2 regions of the Solibacillus sp. R5-41 genome follow, and region 1 is predicted to be linked to the other one. Evidence: riboswitches for the same ligand, from Rfam matches in the RefSeq annotation. Region 1 holds a riboswitch; the other holds the start of a gene.
What was found. A riboswitch is a leader RNA that binds a small molecule or an ion and turns the genes downstream of it on or off. The one in region 1 is predicted to bind FMN.
Positions count from the first base shown of each region.

Region 2: another riboswitch for FMN. It lies ahead of ribE (riboflavin synthase); the one in region 1 lies ahead of CSE16_RS05775 (ECF transporter S component).

Region 1 covers NZ_CP024123.1:1,239,746-1,250,050, reverse strand. The annotation lists gene CSE16_RS05815 (RecQ family ATP-dependent DNA helicase) at 1-885, opposite strand, end outside; gene CSE16_RS05810 (YpbB family protein) at 885-1,922, opposite strand; gene CSE16_RS05805 (ferredoxin) at 2,025-2,273, shown strand; gene fabI (enoyl-ACP reductase FabI) at 2,457-3,233, shown strand; gene CSE16_RS05795 (polysaccharide deacetylase family protein) at 3,444-4,205, opposite strand; gene CSE16_RS05790 (MFS transporter) at 4,387-5,646, opposite strand; gene CSE16_RS05785 (YitT family protein) at 5,748-6,626, opposite strand; gene brnQ (branched-chain amino acid transport system II carrier protein) at 6,858-8,201, opposite strand; gene CSE16_RS05775 (ECF transporter S component) at 8,377-8,955, opposite strand; FMN riboswitch at 9,212-9,388, opposite strand; gene CSE16_RS05770 (hypothetical protein) at 9,470-10,305, opposite strand, start outside.
Region 2 covers NZ_CP024123.1:2,405,756-2,416,060, reverse strand. The annotation lists gene CSE16_RS11710 (DUF2935 domain-containing protein) at 1-238, opposite strand, end outside; gene CSE16_RS11705 (YqhV family protein) at 319-582, opposite strand; gene CSE16_RS11700 (ABC transporter substrate-binding protein) at 788-1,366, opposite strand; FMN riboswitch at 1,684-1,813, shown strand; FMN riboswitch at 1,961-2,091, shown strand; gene ribE (riboflavin synthase) at 2,269-2,904, shown strand; partial or broken gene ribB (3,4-dihydroxy-2-butanone-4-phosphate synthase) at 2,919-3,497, shown strand; gene ribE (6,7-dimethyl-8-ribityllumazine synthase) at 3,701-4,165, shown strand; gene CSE16_RS11680 (YesK family protein) at 4,310-4,975, opposite strand; gene CSE16_RS11675 (hypothetical protein) at 4,995-5,486, opposite strand; gene CSE16_RS11670 (RNA polymerase sigma factor) at 5,491-5,982, opposite strand; gene CSE16_RS11665 (2,4'-dihydroxyacetophenone dioxygenase family protein) at 6,360-6,830, shown strand; gene CSE16_RS11660 (LysR family transcriptional regulator) at 6,991-7,896, opposite strand; partial or broken gene CSE16_RS11655 (methyltransferase domain-containing protein) at 8,296-8,542, shown strand; gene CSE16_RS11645 (methyl-accepting chemotaxis protein) at 9,052-10,305, opposite strand, start outside.

The sequences.
Region 1 (10,305 bases):
ATTATTTTTATGTATCCCCATACCAAATGCATTCGTTGCCACAATCCAATCCAGTTGCCCAGATAAAAACTGATGCTGGATAAACTGGCGATCCTGCATTTCTTTCCCTGCATGATAAGCTGCCGCTGAAATGCCACGCTGCAATAACAATAAACTAATTCTTTCTGTTTTTTCCCTTGACTGCGTATAAATAATGCCTGGTCCTGTTGTCTTTTCAACATGCTCTAAAATCCAGGTCAATTTATCTTCCTTAATGGCAAATGGCTTTTTTACAAGGTGAATGTTTGGCCGATCAACAGAATGGACATAAATAAAAGGACTTTCCATTTCTAAATAATGGTCAATATCGTGTAATACTTTCGTTGTCGCTGTAGCAGATAACGCTAGTACAGGTGGGCGATTCGTTACCTGAATGACTTCACCAATTCGTAAATAGTCTGGACGAAAATCATAGCCCCATTGTGAAATACAATGCGCTTCATCCGCGACGATTAATGACAGTTCCAAGCTTGCTAACCTTGCTTTTACTTGCGGCTGCAACAGCATTTCTGGTGAAATAAAAATAAAGCGATACTCATGCAAAAAATGTAAGGCATAGTTTTTTTGCGCAGGCGTTAAAAAAGAATTAAGTGCAATGACACGTTTTTCACCCATTTGCTTTAACTGGTCGACTTGATCTTGCATTAAAGATAACAACGGTGAAATAATTAATACAGACTTATCAAATACATAGCCAGGTAGCTGATAACAAAGGGATTTCCCCATTCCCGTTGGCAATAAGGCAATCACATCTTTGCCTGCAATCAATTGTTCGAGTACCTCTTTTTGTCCTGGACGGAAATTTTCATAGCCAAAATATTGTTGTAAATACTGTTCCAATTGCATCAATGATTCGCCTCCTTTGCCAATGCTAAACGTAGCTGAAAATAACTAACATGTGGAATAATTTCTCGTAAAACTTTTAATTTTTTTGTTTGATAATCTTCTGACGCATTGACAATTTTTTGTTGATCCGCATTGTTGATAAACGGTTCAATGTCAAAATTCACATCATTCATCGCGAGCTCAACGATATGGTCTTCAATTGTATTCAGTTTCAACCTGCGCATCAAACTTATTTGCTCAAGTGAATGCCCTTTTTTATACAGATTCGCCGTTACATTTGCTGAGCTGGTGAGCATGAGATCGACGCGAATCCCTTGTGCAAGATCAAATAAATAGGGATAGTTCTGCGCATGTTCCAAGATTTCATTTAACCATTGATGCAGTCCACTACAATACATAAGCCGAATATCCATCTCTGACAAATGAAAACCAAACGCCATTTGCTGCCATGTTAATCCCGGTTCTTGAAAACCAGATAAACGGTAAACAATCATAGTTTTCACTTGTTCATCTATTTGAATCTTGTCCAAACTTTGTTCGATTTCAAAATAAACTTTCGATTGCAATGGACGCTGTTGAAATTGGTTTTTCACTAAAAATTCGCGTACCTTACTTTGAACATCTTCATCTTTTTCAATCGCAATAAATGATTTTACCCCCACCGCTTGATGCGATAAACTTTGGATTACTAAAGATAGCCGCGCAAAAAAGATATGCTCATTCCCTCGATAATGCCAACCATCGAAACGAAATGCCAATGCTTCACTTGCCTGTTTCACACCGATTTCAGTCATCTGATAATAACCGTTTTCTTCAATAATAATATAATTTTTTGCAAATAATAAATCGACTTGCTCATCAAATTGTCCCCTCGAAAGTTTTGGTAACAGTCCAAAAAATGCATGTAATTGAAACAAACCAACATCGTGTATCGTCTGCCCTGAACGTTTTCCCTTTAGTAAATGAAATGCTGCTGACAATGTGCGTTCATTTTGAAATGTAGTAAGTATTTTTAAAAGAATTTGTTGAATTAGCAAATCAAATCCCTCATTTTCGTAGTATTAGGTTGAAAAGTATTTGAAACACAATTAGAATAAATAAGAGCTTTATGGAAGCGAACGGAAAAAGGAGAGATAACAATGCCAAAATATACAATCGTGGATAAAGATACGTGTATCGCTTGTGGCGCTTGTGGCGCTGCAGCACCAGATATTTATGATTATGATGATGAAGGAATTGCTTTCGTTATTTTAGATGATAACATGGGGACTACTGAAGTTCCAGAAGATCTATTAGAAGATATGCAAGATGCATTCGAAGGCTGCCCAACTGATTCTATCAAAGTAGCAGACGAAACATTCGACGGCGATTCTTTAAAATTCGAATAATATTTTATTTCAAAAGCACATCCCACCCGCCAAAACGTGCGAGGGGATGTTTTTTTGACTTGATTTTCATTCAAGTAACAAACATTATTTTCTCACTCCCTATTGCGATACAAATTTCATGATGTTATAGTTATTATTAGTAGTAGGTACTAATAATAACTAATTATTCATAGGGGTGTTAAAATGGATTTATTACAATTACAAGGGAAAAACATCGTCGTAATGGGTGTTGCCAATGAGCGTAGTATTGCATGGGGAATTGCTAAGCAGTTATTCGAAGTCGGAGCAAATGTCATTTTCACATATAGAAAAGAGCGTTCAAAAGGAAAGATTGAAAAAATGCTCGAAAAATTTGATCAACAAAATTCTGCCATTATTGAATGTGATGTAAACAGTGATGAAAGTATCGCACAGGCATTTCAATCTATCGGGGAAAAGTTCCAGGTAATTCATGGCATCGTACACTCTGTCGCTTTCGCACATGCAGAAGATTTAAAAAACCGTTTTGTTGAAACGACACGTGACGGCTATGCTTTTGCGCAAGATACGAGCGCATACTCCTTAATCGCTGTAAGTAAAGCTGCCAAGCCATTTATGACTGAAGGTGGTTCCATCGTAACGATGTCTTATTTAGGCGCAGAACGCGTTCTTGATGGTTATAATGTGATGGGTGTGGCAAAAGCCGCACTAGAAGCATCTATGCGTTACTTAGCAGCTGATTTAGGAGCAGAAAATATTCGTGTCAACGCAATTTCAGCTGGGGCTATTCGTACATTAGCCGCAAAAGGTGTGCCAAGTTTCAATGAAATTTTGCATAAGATTGAAGAAACTGCTCCTTTAAAACGTAATACGAATCAAGCTGAAGTTGCTGATATGACGATTGTTATGCTAAGTCACCTTTCTCGAGGCGTGACGGGCGAAACAATTTATATCGATTGCGGCTACAATATTATGGGGTAATTTCCAAACAAATATTTAACGTAATTTCCGAGAAATAAAATAAGCAGAAATGTTTGAAATACATTTCTGCTTATTCCTGTTTGCAAGCATAACACCTTTAAACTAAATGACAATGTTCCCAATTTATTGGACTTATAATGAAGTTGCAATTAATCGTACTTCCGTCCAACAATTGAAACAGGTTATTTGTTTAACACTAGGTAAATACTGCTATCTAGGTGTATTTTCAAGATTTTGTTTGTTATGTTCATCTTTACTTTTCACCGCAAGTAATTCACTAATCGTAACAAATTGATAACCTTGTGTTTCTAGATTTGCTAATATTTGTTCCAATGCTTGCACCGTTTGAGTTCGATTTGCACCGCCATCATGAAATAGCACAACATTTCCATTTCCAACGCCATCTATTACCTTTTGAGCAATTTTATTTACTCCTGGATCTCTCCAATCTTCTGTATCTAGATGCCAAGACCACATCACTATTTTATAGCCTTTTTCTGTCACGGCATTAATCATTTCATCTGTGTACTGCCCTTCCACAGGTCGAAATAATTTCGGTATTTCCCCAGTAATACTAAACAATATATCACTCGTCACTTGTATTTCATCCATCAAATCTTCCGTCTTAATTTTTTTCGGATGAGAGTACGTATGATTGGCAATTTCATGACCCTCTTCGTGCATACTAGAAATGATTTCTGGATGTTTTTCTGCATTTTTACCAACAATAAAGAAAGTTGCCTTTGCTTGATGCTTATTTAATAAACTTAATATTTCAGGTGTATACTTTTTATGAGGTCCATCATCAAAGGTTAACGCTACGATTTTTTGATCTGTATCTACTTCCCATACCATTTGTCCAGATTCTTCATAATACTTTCTGCCTTTATCAGAAGAATAACTATAGCTCGCAAATAGTAAAAATGTTGCACCAATACAGACAAATATCGTAATTAACAATTTAAAATTCAAGCCTTTGCACCTCCAAATTCTTGATTCATTTCTGTAGTATTTGCGAGATGCCAGGATCTATTCGTGTTAGAAGGCAAATGCAATTTGGAAGGTTTTTTATTCTGAGCATTCAACAATAATTAAAATTAAATTTTATGCAAAAAAGAGCATTTTGATTATTAATCAAAATGCTCTTTCATTATTACGATACAGTCTTTTCCATTTCTTTCGGTACCGGCTCACCCGCTTGTATTAAAGAATTACTCGTATTAATTAGTAATGTTACAATTAACATGAAAATCCCTGTCCCAATTAATAACTTTTCCACCGAAATAACGTCTGCTAATGGGCCGAAAATTAACATTCCTAGTGGCATCATGGAAGTAGAAATCATTCCAAATACCCCGAAAACTCGCCCTAAATAATCTGTATCTACCTTTTCTTGAATAATCGTCATCGTCGGCGTGTTAAAAATCGGCATAGCTAGCCCAAATAGTGCCATCACTATTAAATAAAGTGAAAAGATTGGAAGAATGCCTAACAAAATCGTACAGACGGCCATGATAACCCCTGCAAACATCATCGTATAAACTCGATTTCGGAAACCACCCCACGAAGCAATTATAATACCACCTATCATCATCCCAACAGAAAAGGTAATTTCAGTCGCAGTGAGTCGCCAAATATCCTCTCCAAAGCTTCTTGCTACTTGTAATGGAGTTAAAAATGCAACGGGAGCCATTAATACAAACAGCGCCGCAAAAAATACAAAAAAACTTTTCAAAAAATCATGTTGTTTAATATACTGGATTCCTAATTTGAAATCACCTAAATAACTTACTTCTTGTTGCTGTGCTGCTTTTGCATGTAACGGTATTTTTAGTAATGTTACGAGCACCATAATCGCGATTACAGCGGTAATAACATCGATAAAGAAAATCACCTTCATCGTAGTTAACGATAATAACGCAGCACTTACCATTGGTGATACGAACATAATGACTGCTTGAATCGTACCATTAATACCATTCACACGCATTAAATGCTGTTCTGGTACAATTTGAGGCAATATCGCACCGACAGCAGGCGTTTGAATACCCGCCCCTACCGCACGAATAGCCGCCATAACGAATAATAACCAAATCGAATCATAACCAAGCATAAAAACAATTGCTAAAATAAGCGTAGCAAATGCAATCATACCATCTGCAATAATAATTAACTTTTTCCGATTAAAGCGATCTGCCCAGACCCCAGCAACTGGCGACAATAAAAATGTCGGAATAAATCCACAAATAATATAAATCGTCATCATCATTCCAGATTGCGTAGACAACGTAATATACCACATCATCGCATACTGAACGAGCGACGAACCAAATAAAGAAATCGTTTGGCTACTTAAAAAAAGTGTAATATCCCGCTTCCATTTTTCATTTTGTATCGTATTTCGACCTTCCATATTTACCCACCTTCAAATTTCTTAAGTATATACAACAATTTTAACCGAAAAAAAATCACTTAACCAGTATGTTACAGAACATATTGGTTAAGTGATTTTTTTTAGTGGATGTCGCGCTTTTTAAAGTTGCCACCACGTACTTCTGCAACATCTGTTATAACAACAAACGCAGTTGGATCTATTTCTTTAATAACCGTAATAATTTTATTTTCTTCCATTCTTGTAATGACACATGTTACAATATCCATTTTTTCATTCGAAAATCCACCGCGTCCCTCAGAATACGTAACGCCGCGTCCTAAACGGTCTTGTATCGTCGAACCAATTTCTTCTGAATGTTTACTAACAATTTTAACGGATTTCGATTTTTCTAAACCGACTTGCACCACATCGATCACTACTTTTGCAATGTAGTACGTCGTCGCTGAGTATAAGGCACCTTCCAGACCGTAAATAAAGCCCGCTCCCGTGAAAATGAAGGCATTAATAAATAATATGATGTCTCCTACAGAAAATGGAACTTTACGTGATATAAGTACGGCTAGCACTTCCGAACCATCAAGTGCTCCACCATTACGCAGGACGATACCAATACCGACACCTAGCATGACGCCACCAGATAACACGATTAACAATGGGTCATTTGAACTTAAAATCGGATCAATTTGATGAAGTAAAGTTGTCGAGAGCGAAAGTAATGCAATACCTGTCATGCTCAATATCGCAAATGTTTTCCCGACTTGTTTGTAACCTAAATAAACGAATGGAATGTTTAATACGAATAGTAAAACACCTAGCGGAACATCAAATAAATAATTCCCCATAATACTTACACCCGTTACTCCACCATCAATTACTGCATTCGGAATTAATACTGCCTCTAATGCGTAGGCCGTCATGACTGCACCAATGGCGATCATGACAATACGACGAGTAAGATCGAGCGCCCTACTCTTTTTACTAATTTGTTGTTGTGGCATTCAAACACCTCTTGTTAAATTGTAAAATAAATTTATCAATCTGTAATGATTTATTTCCAATTACTATTATTCCTTATTTACTACCCATTTGAAAACTAAAAGCGTCAATTAAGCATATTTAAAAGCCATATTTTTTTAAACTTCCGTAAAAAATAGCAAAAAGACACCTCGAACGAGTCGAAATGTCATTTTTTATTTATCTTATATTCGCAAACAGATTGAAGCTTTACTTTAAACAACGGCACTCTTTTTAGGAATAATCAAACCAATAAGCACACCTATTATCGCTGGTACAACCCAACCTAATCCAATCGAATAGAGTGGCAATATATCCGCATAAAATGCTGAAATCGCTGTTAAAAAATTCACTTCAAATGATGGCACGTTCGCTATTAGCGCGTTATAGCCATCAATCGTACTAATAAAGAACGTCAAAATAATAGCGCCTGCGTATACCGACTGCTTATTTTTAAAGTACGATGAAGCGAGCCCAAGTATAATTAGAACAATTGCTAGAGGGTATAAGAACATTAAAACTGGTACCGCAAACGTAATAATATTCGTCAAACCAAAATTTGCAATTGTAAACGAAACTAAACATAATGCAACTACAAATAATTTATAGCTAATTTTTGGGAACACTTCATGAAAAAACTCACTACATGCTGTGATTAGCCCGATACTCGTTTTTAAACACGCTAATACGATAATGATTGCTAATAATATCGCGCCATAAGCACCAAAATAATGTTCTGCTACGGCCGCGAAAATTTGGCCTCCATTATCAAATGTCCCTACCATTCCGACACTCGATGCGCCCATATACGTAATTAAACCGTAAATAAGCATCATTAACGCCATCGCAAAAATACCTGATTTCCATGTCGCTTTAGCAATTTCTTTTTTATCGGTAATTCCAGCGCGCTTAATGGCATTAATGACGATGATCCCAAATGCTAATGAAGCAAGAGCATCCATCGTATTATAGCCTTCTTTGAAACCTGTCATAAAAGCTTCATTAACATAGCTACTTGTTGGACCGTAGAAATTGCCCATCGGTGAGAAAATACTAATTGCAATGAGTATAAATAAAAACACTAAAAATGCTGGTGTTAAATATTTTCCGATATAATCCATTACTTTTGCCGGATTCAACGAAAAGTAAAATACAATCGCGAAAAAGACAAAACTAAAAATTGCTAACCAGAACTTAGCTTGCTCAGGTGCTATGAACGGCTCAAATCCAACAACAAACGGAACCGTAGCCGTACGTGGAATCGCAAAGAAAGGACCAATTGTTAAATACAATGCAAGTGCGAATAATACGCCAAAAACAGGATGTACGCGACTTGCTAAATCCTTCAGACCATTACTTCCCGAAAGTCCTATTGCTAATATCCCTAAAAACGGCAAACCAATCGCCGTTATTAAAAATCCGATAAGTGCCGGCCAATAATTTGTACCTGCTAGCTGTCCCATTTGAATCGGGAAAATTAAGTTACCTGCGCCAAAAAACATGCCAAATAACATAGTCCCGATGACAGCATATGTAGAAAAGGGTATTTTTTTATCCAATGATGTCACTCCTATGATGTTAGTTCAATGTTTGCTATTCTCAAAATAGATTGATTTTTCGCAACAATGAACAATATGATACCAGTCTCAGCATCTGATTACAATAGTAAACGCATATTTATTATTAGAAAACGAAAGCCAGCACCCAATGATTGGCATGCTGGCTTTCCTCGTATTATGCTAAAAACTGCGAACGTTGATTTTCAATCCATACCCGCATGATGCGATAAATCATTGTGGCAATGACTAATAAGATAATTCCTTTTATTATATTAAACGGTAAAATACCTAAAACAATCGTTTCGTACATATTAAATTCAGGCATCCCTAATAGATACGTATACATTGGTAAAAACGCGAAGTAATTTAATACAGCCATGCCAATTGACATGATGAAAGTACTAATCACTAATCCACCAACAAGTCCTTTTACTGATGGGAACCTTTTATAAATATAATAAGCTGGGATCACAAACGAAATGCCTGTTACAAAGTTGGCAATATGCCCTACTGGAATACCTTCTGGTGCGCCTGTAAAAATCCAATCTAACACGTTTTTAATCAGCTCAACTAAAATTCCTGCAACAGGTCCCATTGTGATGGCTGCAATTAATGCAGGGATATCACTAAAATCAATTTGTAAAAACACTGGGAACCATGGTAATGGGAAGTTAAGTAACATCAAAATAAATGAAATACTACTTAACATACCGATTGTTACGAATGAACGTAACTTTAAACTTTTCTTGCGCATAAAAAATCTCTCCTCATTGCTGATTCACTCTTGCAAGAAGAAAGGACGAATCAAAATCATCCCATGAAAAAACCCTTATGCTAATAAAGAAGCATAAGGGAGAATAGGCACACTTAAATAAAGGTCTATTCCATGTTTTTAAAAACATAACTCAATCCTTTTTCTTTGTATAAGAAAGTTAGCCTTTCTAAATACTAGAAAAACAAAAATTGTGTTTACCAAAAAACACGGCAGTTTCATGAAATGACGACCGTACCTCCATCTTCTCCCATCCAGACTATACTGTCGGCTTTGGAATCACACCAAATCCTGCACACAAAAAAGTGGCTCGCGGGCTCGAAAAGTTGACTGTAGCGTCCTCCAAGTAAATGGTCAGAGGCTACAACTTTATATTACCGCCGGTCGGGAATTACACCCTGCCCCGAAGATGAATCAATATTAAATTTTGTTACATGTTCATTATAAGGTAAATAAAAGAATTGTAAAGTCTTTCGCTTACAATTCTTTTATTCGATTATTTAATATTGTTAAAGTCGTAGTTAATTAAATTCGCGGCAACTGGTTTTGGTAACGGCTTTGAAAAATCAAAACCACCCCATTCTTGCTGTTTTATTTGTTCAAATTTCACTTGTTTATTAAAGCTGGCCGCTGTTAGAAGAATCCCTTCAATCATGCGCATCGCCTGAGCTGAATCATATCTATCTAAATCGAGCAGTTCATCAAAAATAACAGTTACGGTATTTCCCTTTTCTATCACTCGGAAGGATACATCGGGCAAAATAGCTGTTTGAAAAATATCATTTGCTTCCATCGTCATATTTAGTAACGCATCTTCAACATTGCTAAAGCTCATTCGAAAATTGGGACTTAAATAAGTTGAACCGTCACGCATTTGATAACTAAAATAATTATAATTCGTCGTTTTCCCTGTTAACATAATCGGTTTATATACTTCCCCGATATGATCAAGCATCATTTGTGTGCCTTCTTCATTTTTCAATTGCACTTGGTCATAACTTGCACCAAATGTATCAATTAAAGCTCCCCTATAATTCGAGAGAGCAGCTGAACCTGCATCATAGTTATGGTCATTTGGAAGCTGGTGAACTAAATTCTTTTCATTTTCCGTAAAGCTTCCTTTGAAAGGATGATACTCTTTAAAGCCTAGTGCTTGCTCCTCAATAAACGGTGCAAATTCATTATAAAGCTGCAATTTCGTTGGGGATTGCGTACCTAATTGACGTTCCACGATTTCAATTGGAATCAAGAAACTAGCAGGCACACTTTCCGCATCATCCCCTGCCAATCCTAGCGTGAACAATGTATACCCTTGTAATTGTTGCTCATAAA
Region 2 (10,305 bases), 1.2 Mb from region 1:
ACTGTTTAATTACTTGAGGATCTGTTTGTTCGTTATATTGATTTGCCTGCTCTTGAATTTGTTCAAATACGGGGATAAAATATTTGGCTTCATTTATAAGTTCGGTTTGATCAGCGGTGAACCCAAGACTTAAAAAGAAAGCATGTTCCTTCATTATTCGAGACCAAAATCGTATTTCCTCCAGTGATTGCGTAACAAATGTAGGAATTACTATCCCTCCTCCAATACTAGTTATCATTGCATAATGTATTCGAGGGAATTCGGAATCATGCACTTATAAAAAATTAGCTTCCTCGGGATGGGCAGACGTTTGTCCAATCATTTCATTCGTAAACTAATAAAGATTAAGAGCACCCCACTAAATAGACAAATCATTTTCGGAAGTGATACTTTATCACTAAGACCAGCTAATCCTATGCCAGTTGTGAGGATAAAAATAAGTGGTCCAATGAGCGCAAGGGAGGTATTCACTACAAATGCTTTTTCCAAATTATTTAATTTGAACATAATATATGCAGCTACAATATCAACGCTACCCGAAAGGATACGTAATAATACGATATATATAAGTGCAGTTTGCATAGATCAACCACCTTTTTTATCTTTAATTCATGTTTAATCCATTGTATGATTAGCTATTTTTAATTATTATAGGAAATCAAGAGGGGGAATTTCTATTTCATCATTTTTATAAACAAAAAAAGCAGCATGTCCTTTAAATCGTGCAAGGAAATGCTGCCTTATATGAGTAGTGAACCGTTTATTTCTTTAAAAAAGTCGGAGCACGTTATTCTATTGCGGTTTTTAAAAGCTGATAGGCATCAATATTAATTGTTTGTGTCGGATTAATCCCATCCATAATATTCACAATGTCTTGCAGAAGTGGGGTTAAATGCTCTTCGATAAACTCCTTTTTCACCGAATCCTGAACTTCTATTTCAAGGTTGTCCATTCTTGCAAGCAGCTCATCACACATTAAGTGGAGAACTGCCTCTTCTCTGTGAGTGGGCGTATTGTTCAGTAATAATTTCGCCCGTAAATCCAAATATTTATACCAATAATCCCGTAAAGTGTACTGCTCCTTGTGCAAATATTGTTGGCGTTTCATCCCTTTTGGATCTGCATCTTTTGTCAGTGTTAGCAGGCGTTCCATTTTATACTCAATCGTATTTTGCGCATCAATCTGTTGTTGCTGCTTTGTTTCCAGCGCCTGCTGTTCCTTGCGTTTTTGATTCCATAAAAAGAGGAATCCAATCACAATAAAAATCCCGAAAAAGCCTGCTATATATGTCCAAAAGTTCAAAATAATACTAATAACTAAGCTCACCACAATGATAATCCCAAAACAGCCTAATAATTTGTCCATCTCTTCACCGACTTTCTATGTTCGTGTGTCCTTCATTATACGATGATTGTAAGCTGAAGGTTTCATTTTACTTTTATATATCTTCGCAGCAAATAAGGATTGTTTGCTAATTATCAAATAACAAAAATCTACAAATAACTCTCATTAAAAAGACGTATTGCGCAGATTTAGTGGTATTAATGATGGTTCTTATAGGTTAGGTTGGCTAAAACACTTGAGGAACATAGCAATGCAAATAAAAATAAGTTTTTAGTTTGGTGTTCTCAATTTATTTTGCCTTTATAAAAATAGTCTGCTATAATGGGCGTCATAGTTGAATAATCCTTCGGGGTCGGGTGAAAGTCCCAATCGGCGGTGATGAAGAAATTCTAAGCCCGCGAGCCTTTTTAGGCAGGATTTGGTGTGAATCCAAAGCCGACAGTATAGTCTGGATGAGAGAAGGATTGGTTAGGTTTAAAATGAACCCTTTGTGTAGTTTAGCGTTTACACTAAGGTTTATTTAAATACGCCTAAAAAAGAATTTTCTAATCACCCCGTAGAGCATCTTCTATGTGGTTTTTTTGTTTTTTGAAGAAACTTTGTAAAATTTTATATGTTTTCCTTCGGGGTCGGGTGAAAATCCCAATCGGCGGTGATGAAGAAATTCTAAGCCCGCGAGCCTTTTTTAGGCAGGATTTGGTGTGAATCCAAAGCCGACAGTATAGTCTGGATGGGAGAAGGAAATAAAAATGGTCGACTTTTTTCAAAAATAAATGGAAAAAAGCTTATTTGACTATGCCATTTTTACAACTCTCATCAAAACTCCGAGCTAATATCGGGGTTTTTTCTATTTTATTTTCTTTATGAAAATAAAGCTAGATGCAATTACGCCAAGGCGAAATTGATAGGATGAGGTGAGAAAGATGTTTACAGGGATTATCGAGGAGTTAGGAAAGATTCACCAGATGAAATCAACTCCTCAAGCAATGGAGTTATCCATTCATGCTAAAAAAATTTTAGAAGATGTAAGGCTAGGGGACAGTATTTCAGTAAATGGCGTTTGTTTAACTGTGACAAGCTTTACAAGTAATGCTTTTACGGTAGATGTTATGCCGGAAACGGTGAAAGCATCGAGCATTCAACAATTGCAGGTCGGCTCAACAGTAAATTTGGAGCGTTCCATGGCAGCAAATGGTCGCTTTGGCGGACATTTCGTTTCAGGACATATTGATGGAGTGGCCAAAATTGTTCAAATACGCCAAGTTGCAAATGCTGTGTATATGGATTTGGAAGTACCGAAAGAACTGTTAAAAAATTGCTTAGTAAAAGGTTCCATTACACTAGATGGCACAAGTTTAACTGTTTTTAATGTTACAACGTCCTTAATAACCGTTTCATTAATTCCACATACGTATAAAGAGACGGTACTCGGTATGAAAAAAGTAGGGAATCTCGTCAATGTTGAAACCGATCTTATTGGCAAATATATTTTGCAACATTTGACGAATAGTCAAACAAAAAATCTTTCAATGGATTTTTTACAACAACATGGATTTTAAAGGAGTGCACCGAGATGTTTCATACAATTGAGGAAGCGATAGAATCGTTAAAAGCAGGGGAAGTCATTATTGTAGTTGACGATGAAAATCGTGAAAATGAAGGAGACTTCCTAATACTTGGGGAACACGCTACACCAAAAAATATTAACTTTATGGCAACGTATGGGCGCGGCTTAATTTGTACACCGATTTCACAAAGAATTGCGGATAAATTACAGCTTCAGTCAATGGTTCAAACAAATACGGATGTCCATCAAACCGCATTTACTGTGAGCATTGATTTTAAAACAACAACAACAGGCATTAGTGCTTTTGAGCGTTCAGATACGATGTTGGCACTATTGGATGAAACCGTTCAACCGCAAGATTTTAGAAGACCAGGACATGTATTTCCACTGCTTGCAAAAGACGGTGGAGTATTAGAGCGTAGAGGACATACGGAAGCTGCGGTCGATTTGGCAAAGCTTTGCGGTTCCGCACAAGTAGGGGTTATTTGTGAAATTATGAATGAAGACGGCACAATGGCACGCGTACCGGATTTATGGGAAATAGCCAAAACCTTTCAGTTAAAATTTATAACAATTGATGCATTAGCATTGCATATAAATCAATTACGCTGTGGCGTAATTGCGTCCAAATTTTGAATTTAAATGGAGGCCTGTATCTGGCAGCCATCAATATAATTAATACTTTTCAAAATCTGTGACATCTGCCAGGGACTTCTCTTCTTACAATGGGTGTTTGAACACCTATTGCACGAAAAGAGAAAATTACAATTAGCATAGGGGATATGAACATGGGAAAAACATTTGAAGCACAATTAGTAGGTACAGACTTAAAAATAGGTATTATTGTCGGGCGATTCAATGAATTTATTAATGCTAAATTATTGAGCGGTGCAATGGATGGTTTAAAGCGCCATGGTGTTTCAGAAGAAAATATTGATATTGCATGGGTACCCGGTGCATTTGAAGTGCCCTTTCTCGCAAAAAAAATGGTCGCTACCGGGAACTATGATGCGGTCATTGGACTAGGTACAGTCATCCGTGGATCCACAACACATTATGACTACGTTTGCAACGAAGCAGCAAAAGGCATTGCCAATGTATCCCTAGAATCAGGCGTTCCAGTTATTTTCGGTATCGTAACAACTGAAAATATCGAGCAAGCGATTGAACGCGCTGGAACTAAAGCAGGGAATAAAGGATATGACAGTGCAATTTCGGCTATTGAAATGGCGAATTTAAATAGAATGTTTTAGTTTTGAAATATGATTAATGACATGCCAGGTACAAAATCAAAGATGAATTCTCCTAATATTGCAAAGTAAGAGGAAAAGTGTTTTTATGAAATCAATGGTAACTGTACCTGGCATGAAATTCTAAATGGATACACGTAGGAAAAGTCATTTCGTCGGTACATTAATGACCGACTCAATGATTTCGCCGTCTGTCGTTTTAACAACAAATGGTTCAACAATCGTTTGTAATCCTATTTCAATAAAAGGCATTTTTTGTGGTTTCCCACCATCAATAATTTTAATAATCACTTCTGTGTTACCAATGGTTTTAACCTTTTCTACAAGTATTTGCTTTCCTTCGTACGCTTCACCTAATTGTATTTTAACTTTTTTCATCCCCTCGGATATTGTGGTGGTTGTATAGTAACCCGCTGCTGTATACTTGTTCTCCTCAATAAAACCTTCACTGATTACCCAGTATCCATCATCGTAGTTAATTACCCATATTATAGAAGCAAATAATAGGAATGGTGAGATAATTAAAATCGATTTGTCGAACTTGTTTAACCCGTTTTTATCAATTTGCTTAACTATTAATGGAAGTATTAAAGTGCCTATAACTGCTACCACAAAAATACTTACACCTATAATGCCATAACCCATTCCTTCAAAGCCACCCACTTTAAAAATGCTATAAAAAACAACAAATATAGCAATAGCAAAAGTTACAAGAGGGGCTAAATAGTAATGGCCATTAATTTTTGAAATAGCAAATGAAAAAAGAAAAATTAAGATACCAATAAAAAAGCCAAAAATAATAATTGTAGCCAATTTCGTCACCTCCGTTTATTTAGATCAATATAGATATGAAAGTATCTAAAAATAAAATAATGATTAAGTCGAATAAAATAGCTAGCCAAACCCATTTCTGATTAAAAAAAACCAACGTAAATAAATTCAAAAAAATAGTACTCGGGAAATAGAAAAGGAAGAGGGTATTCTTTATAAATTCCACCGCTGCATCACTAGATAATTCCCAATTATAAAAAATAAAACTAATACCTAAAATGAAAAACAATAATGCACCTCGAATAACAAAAAGCATTCCTTTAAGACTCCGGTTAAATTGCACTAATTTTTTTAAAGGCTTCATTTCAATTTGCTCTTTGTCTTGCACAGGAATAGAATAATCTTCATCATTTAATTGATTTACATAAAGAGAATGGCAGTTCTTACAAATTTCAATATGCTCCAAAATAATGTTCTTCGATGCGTCTTCTAATTCATCAAACACAGGAATTAGCTCCTGTGAAAGAATATGGATTTTTTCGAATTCCTTCATATTCTCACCCTCTTTTAGCCATCTGTTTTCTAATCCTAAAAACCGTAGACTTTATTGTTGTAATCGAGATGTTTAAAAGTTCACTAATTTCTTCATAGTTGTATCCATAATAAAATTTTGCCAATAAAATGGATCTATCTCTTTTTGACAAATCCTTTAAAGCCGCTTCGATTTGAGCATTTATTACAGCCTTAGATTCAGGTGTTTGATAATTTACCAATAAGTCCTCAATTAGATTTTCATCCTGGAACAGTTCGGGTTTCTTTTTTTTATAATAATCGAGCAATGTATTTTTGCTGGCCTTTGTTAACCAGCTTTTCATATGCTGAACTTGCGAAATTCTTGAAGGATCTTTTAGTATTTTGGAAAAAAGCTCTTGAATAATATCGTTGGCTATATCTTCATTTATGGTGAGTTTGAGCAAATAATTTTTTAAATATGGATAGTAAGCTAAATAAATTTCTTCAATAGCTTCAAACGGATGTTTCTTTTTCATTTTGAGCCCCCATTAATTGTCACTCACTTATGAGACGATTGAGGTGTGGAAAAAGTTGTTTTATTTTGGTAAATTACTAAATTTTATAATATTCCTATACAACTCATTCTAAAATATTATGAATTGCTGACTTGTTTTTGAGTACTGCTTTAATATTTTGAAATCCCCATTTAGCGTTAAATAGGTAAATCGAAGGCGGAGAATGAGCGGCCTATACATATTAATGAAATTGAATTGCATATTAAAAATTTTAATTTGATTACGTTTATTATTCTGAATATACTGAAAACACGAAGTTCGTAAAGGCTAATAAGCTAACTAGAATGAAAATCATCAATATGCGAATTTAAAAAATTACTTTGGAAGAGGGGATTTCAATGAATAATGCAAAAGTGGTAGAAGTGTATAATGCAAGTAATATTTGTCCAGATGATTTACCATGGATTCCGTATTTTGGAGTGGCTCATTTTAAATTATTAAAGGCTAACCCAGTAACAGGACAATCAATCACACTGTTAAAAGTTCCAGCGGGTACAAAGCTTCCTACTCATTTCCATTCTGGCACAGTTATTGTGTATACGGTTCAAGGCTCATGGAGATATATAGAGGACTCTTGGGTTTCTAAAGCTGGTGATGTTGTTTATGAACCTGCCGCATCCACACATACTCCTGAATCAGTAGGAGATGAGGAAGTTATTACGTTAAATATTACTGAGGCAACATTAGACTATTTGAATGAGAATGGAGATATTATTGCTAGAGATAATTGGCAATCATTCTTGCAAAAATACCATGATCATTGTGCTGCTGAAGGCATTACACCTATTGATGTGACTCGATTCTATTAATTCAATTTGTATAAAAGAGAAGTACATCGCTCGTGTGTGGCGAAATACTTCTCTTTTTTATGGCCGACACATGTAGCTTTTAATTTGTTCGACCTAATCGATTCAAAAATGAAAAGAACATAGCTTCTACGAAAGTCGAAGCAGCTTCTTTTTTTGTGTCTTAAAATTTCATGATCTCGGATTTCATATATTGAATATACTTGTTAGGGAGATTCGACAAATGTTTGTCTTCAGATATTACTAGCCCAAATGAAATATTTACAGCTCCGTGATTAATCAATTCAATCGGAATGATATCGCCATTCAAGACTGAGGGATAATTTTTCATTATGAAATCAGGTGCCATTGTAATCGCTAAATTTTCGTTGATAGCTTGAAGTATGCCGTCAATATTATTTGCAGTAAATAAAATTTTCAATGGTGCATATTTCGTGAAAAAGTCATGTACAAAATGTTGCATAAATTCACCGTAATAGGTAACGAGAGTTTGATCAAGAATCTCTTGTGGTGTGATAGTTTTCTTAAATGCTAACGGTGAATGCTTACAAACATAGACTTTCTGCTTGCCTTCCAGGAGAGATTCAAAAACGATTCCTTCCATGTTGATGTTCCAATCAGGAGAATATGCAATTAATCCAAAATCGGTCTTATGCTGGCGAACATCTTCAATCACAGCGGTAACGCTTTTTTCGTTTATTTCAATATTAACTTGCGGGTAATCAAGTTTAAATGCACCTAGAGTTTTTATGAGAACATTAGTAAATCCCGGTATTGAAGCTACTTTTAGCGTTCCTATTTTAGAAAAATTGATTGAGTGCGCCGTATCTCTAATTTCTTCAAACCTTTTAAGTACCTCATAAGCTTGTTTCAAGATGATTCTACCTTCTTCCGTCGGAACAGCACCTTGCCCTCGTGAACGATGTAAAATCTTTAACCCTAATTCCTTTTCTAAACTTGAAATGGACTGGCTAACTCCAGATTGAGTCACATGAAGATTCTGCGCTGCAATAGAAATAGAGTTGTGTTTTGCGACTTCAACAATATATTGTAATTGTTCAAAGTTCATCGTTATTCTCCTCGTATATTAATCAATACCTATCAAAATCATTCTTGTATTTTTTCAAGCGATGTAGTAGTGCTGGTAGATGTATTCATAAGGAAATTACACTGTACCTTGAAAACAAGCGAGATAATTCGATTGTCCGAATACTGAAGAATTAGTCATTCACATCCTTTTATTTGTCTGAGCCCATGAAACTCTTAATTTAAAATGACAAGAAGACAGAGCGCTTCCTAAAATTATGTAATGTGCGTGATGACATAAACAGGAAGGGGAATACTTTAGTTCAATTATACGACAAGAAAATTTATTTGATATTAAAATTTTAGAAAATTTAGATATATATATCACTTTTCATCTAAAAGGGTGACTATTTAAATCTAGAAAAATGCTCAAATTCAAAGCTATTTAGGACTTGAATTATTAGCTTTACTACCAACCGGTTCAAAATACACAGGAATAGAACAAAGGGCAAAAGCTTATTAATAAGGGGAGAGAACTTTTTCGTAATCTGAATTATGAAGCTGAATTCTTTGTAGCTGATATAAATGAGATAGAAATTGAGCGTAAGTATGATATTGTTGTTTGCCACGCTTTTCTTTTAAATATGTCCGAACCCAAAAGAATGCTTCAAAAAATGGTCGAATCTGTTGTGGGGGTGGTTTCAATATTTCATTAAATTTAGAGGATAAGGTGAACATTGGATTATTATTTTTTAACGAAGGGCGAATTAATTCAAATCAGGTGATTTCATTCAACTGGCTCCTTCAGACAAAAAGTACATATAAACAAGTTGAACCCACAAAAGAAATGTCCCAGCAAATAATTAGGCTGTTAGTAGGGGAAGGTTATTTAATGAAATCTTCCCCAAACTTGAAATTATAGGTCACCATTAATAATTTTCACCAAAAAGTTAATTTGTCACAAATAGAAGTTTCAATTTCAGATTTCCGGGTATCCTATAAATATACTCATATGAGAAGCTTATGAGTTATAGGTCTCTCCCCCAATAGTAGACTTGAAAAGATGTCCTTTCGCGCATAAAAAGGGCATTCTTTTTTTTGTCGTGAATCGAAACAGATCGCCTCATATTCCATACAAAAAACGCGTTCGAATAGGTAGGGCAGCTCCTACCAGTCGAACGCGTTTTATAATATTCGATTACAGTTTAAAGCGGCTAATAGCAACGGCTAAATCATTGCTTAAACTGTTTAGTTGCTCAGAGGCTTCAGCAACAGATTGAATGGCTTGTAGCTGTTCATCGGAGGAAGCGCTCACTTCTTCACATGTCGCGGCAACGATTTGTGAATTGGTTGCCATTTCTTCGATTGTGGAAATGACGTTTTCTTTGTAATGCATCATCTCTCGAATTTCACTAGCAAGTAATTCAAATGAGTGTTCGATTGTCGTCATTTTGTTGGACAGCTGATTAAATGTTTGCGTTGTTTCTTCTACAACGATGCCTTGCTTGTCGAAGGTTTGTTCCATTTCATGCATTTGTGTCGTAACGGAATGCGATTCGCCTTCTAACGCAGAGATTGTTGCTTTCACTTGCACTGTAGCGGCAGCGGATTGTTCGGCTAGTTTTCTTACTTCATCCGCTACAACGGCAAAGCCTCTCCCATGATCACCAGCGCGTGCTGCTTCTATTGAGGCATTTAACGCAAGCAAATTTGTTTGGGCAGAAATAGCGGAAATGCTGTCTATGACGGATTCAATGGATGTAATTTTCATTTCAAGTGCCGTCACAACTCTAGACATGGCATGTAAGTCATGTTTGGAATGTTCAAAGCTTTGTAAGAGGTCACTCATTTTGTGCTGGCCCATTGTATTTAATTGCACCATTTCTGTTGTTGTTTGCTGAACGGCTTTTGTTTGCTCATGCATTTTATCAATTTCGGCACCTAATTGCGTAGCTTGTAATGTGACAGCCTCCGCATGTACGGAAGATTCCGTAGCGCTTGCGGCGATTTCACCAACAGCTTGCGAAACGAGCATGCTGGATGCGTTTGTTTCTTCCGCCATCGCACTTAAGTGATGCGAACGTTCTTCAACATTCGTGGAGGAGCCCTGCACAACACTAACAATTTCTTTCATATTTGTGATCATATTATTAAAATGATGCGCAAGCCGACCAATTTCATCCTGTGTTTTGACCTGAATATGTACAGTCAAATCCCCATTTGATACACGCCCCATTAATGTTCCGAGCGTATAAAGCGGTTTGATCATCCGTGAAATAAAGAAGTACAACACGATAAAGGTTACGACTAAAATGCAAGCGGTTATAAAGAAAATAATTTTCTGAATGTCCGTAGCGGTTGCATGGAGATTGGCTTCTTTATAAACTGCGGCAACCGTCCAACCAATTTCAGGGATCTTCGAAAAGATAACTGTATTATTTTCCCCATCCAT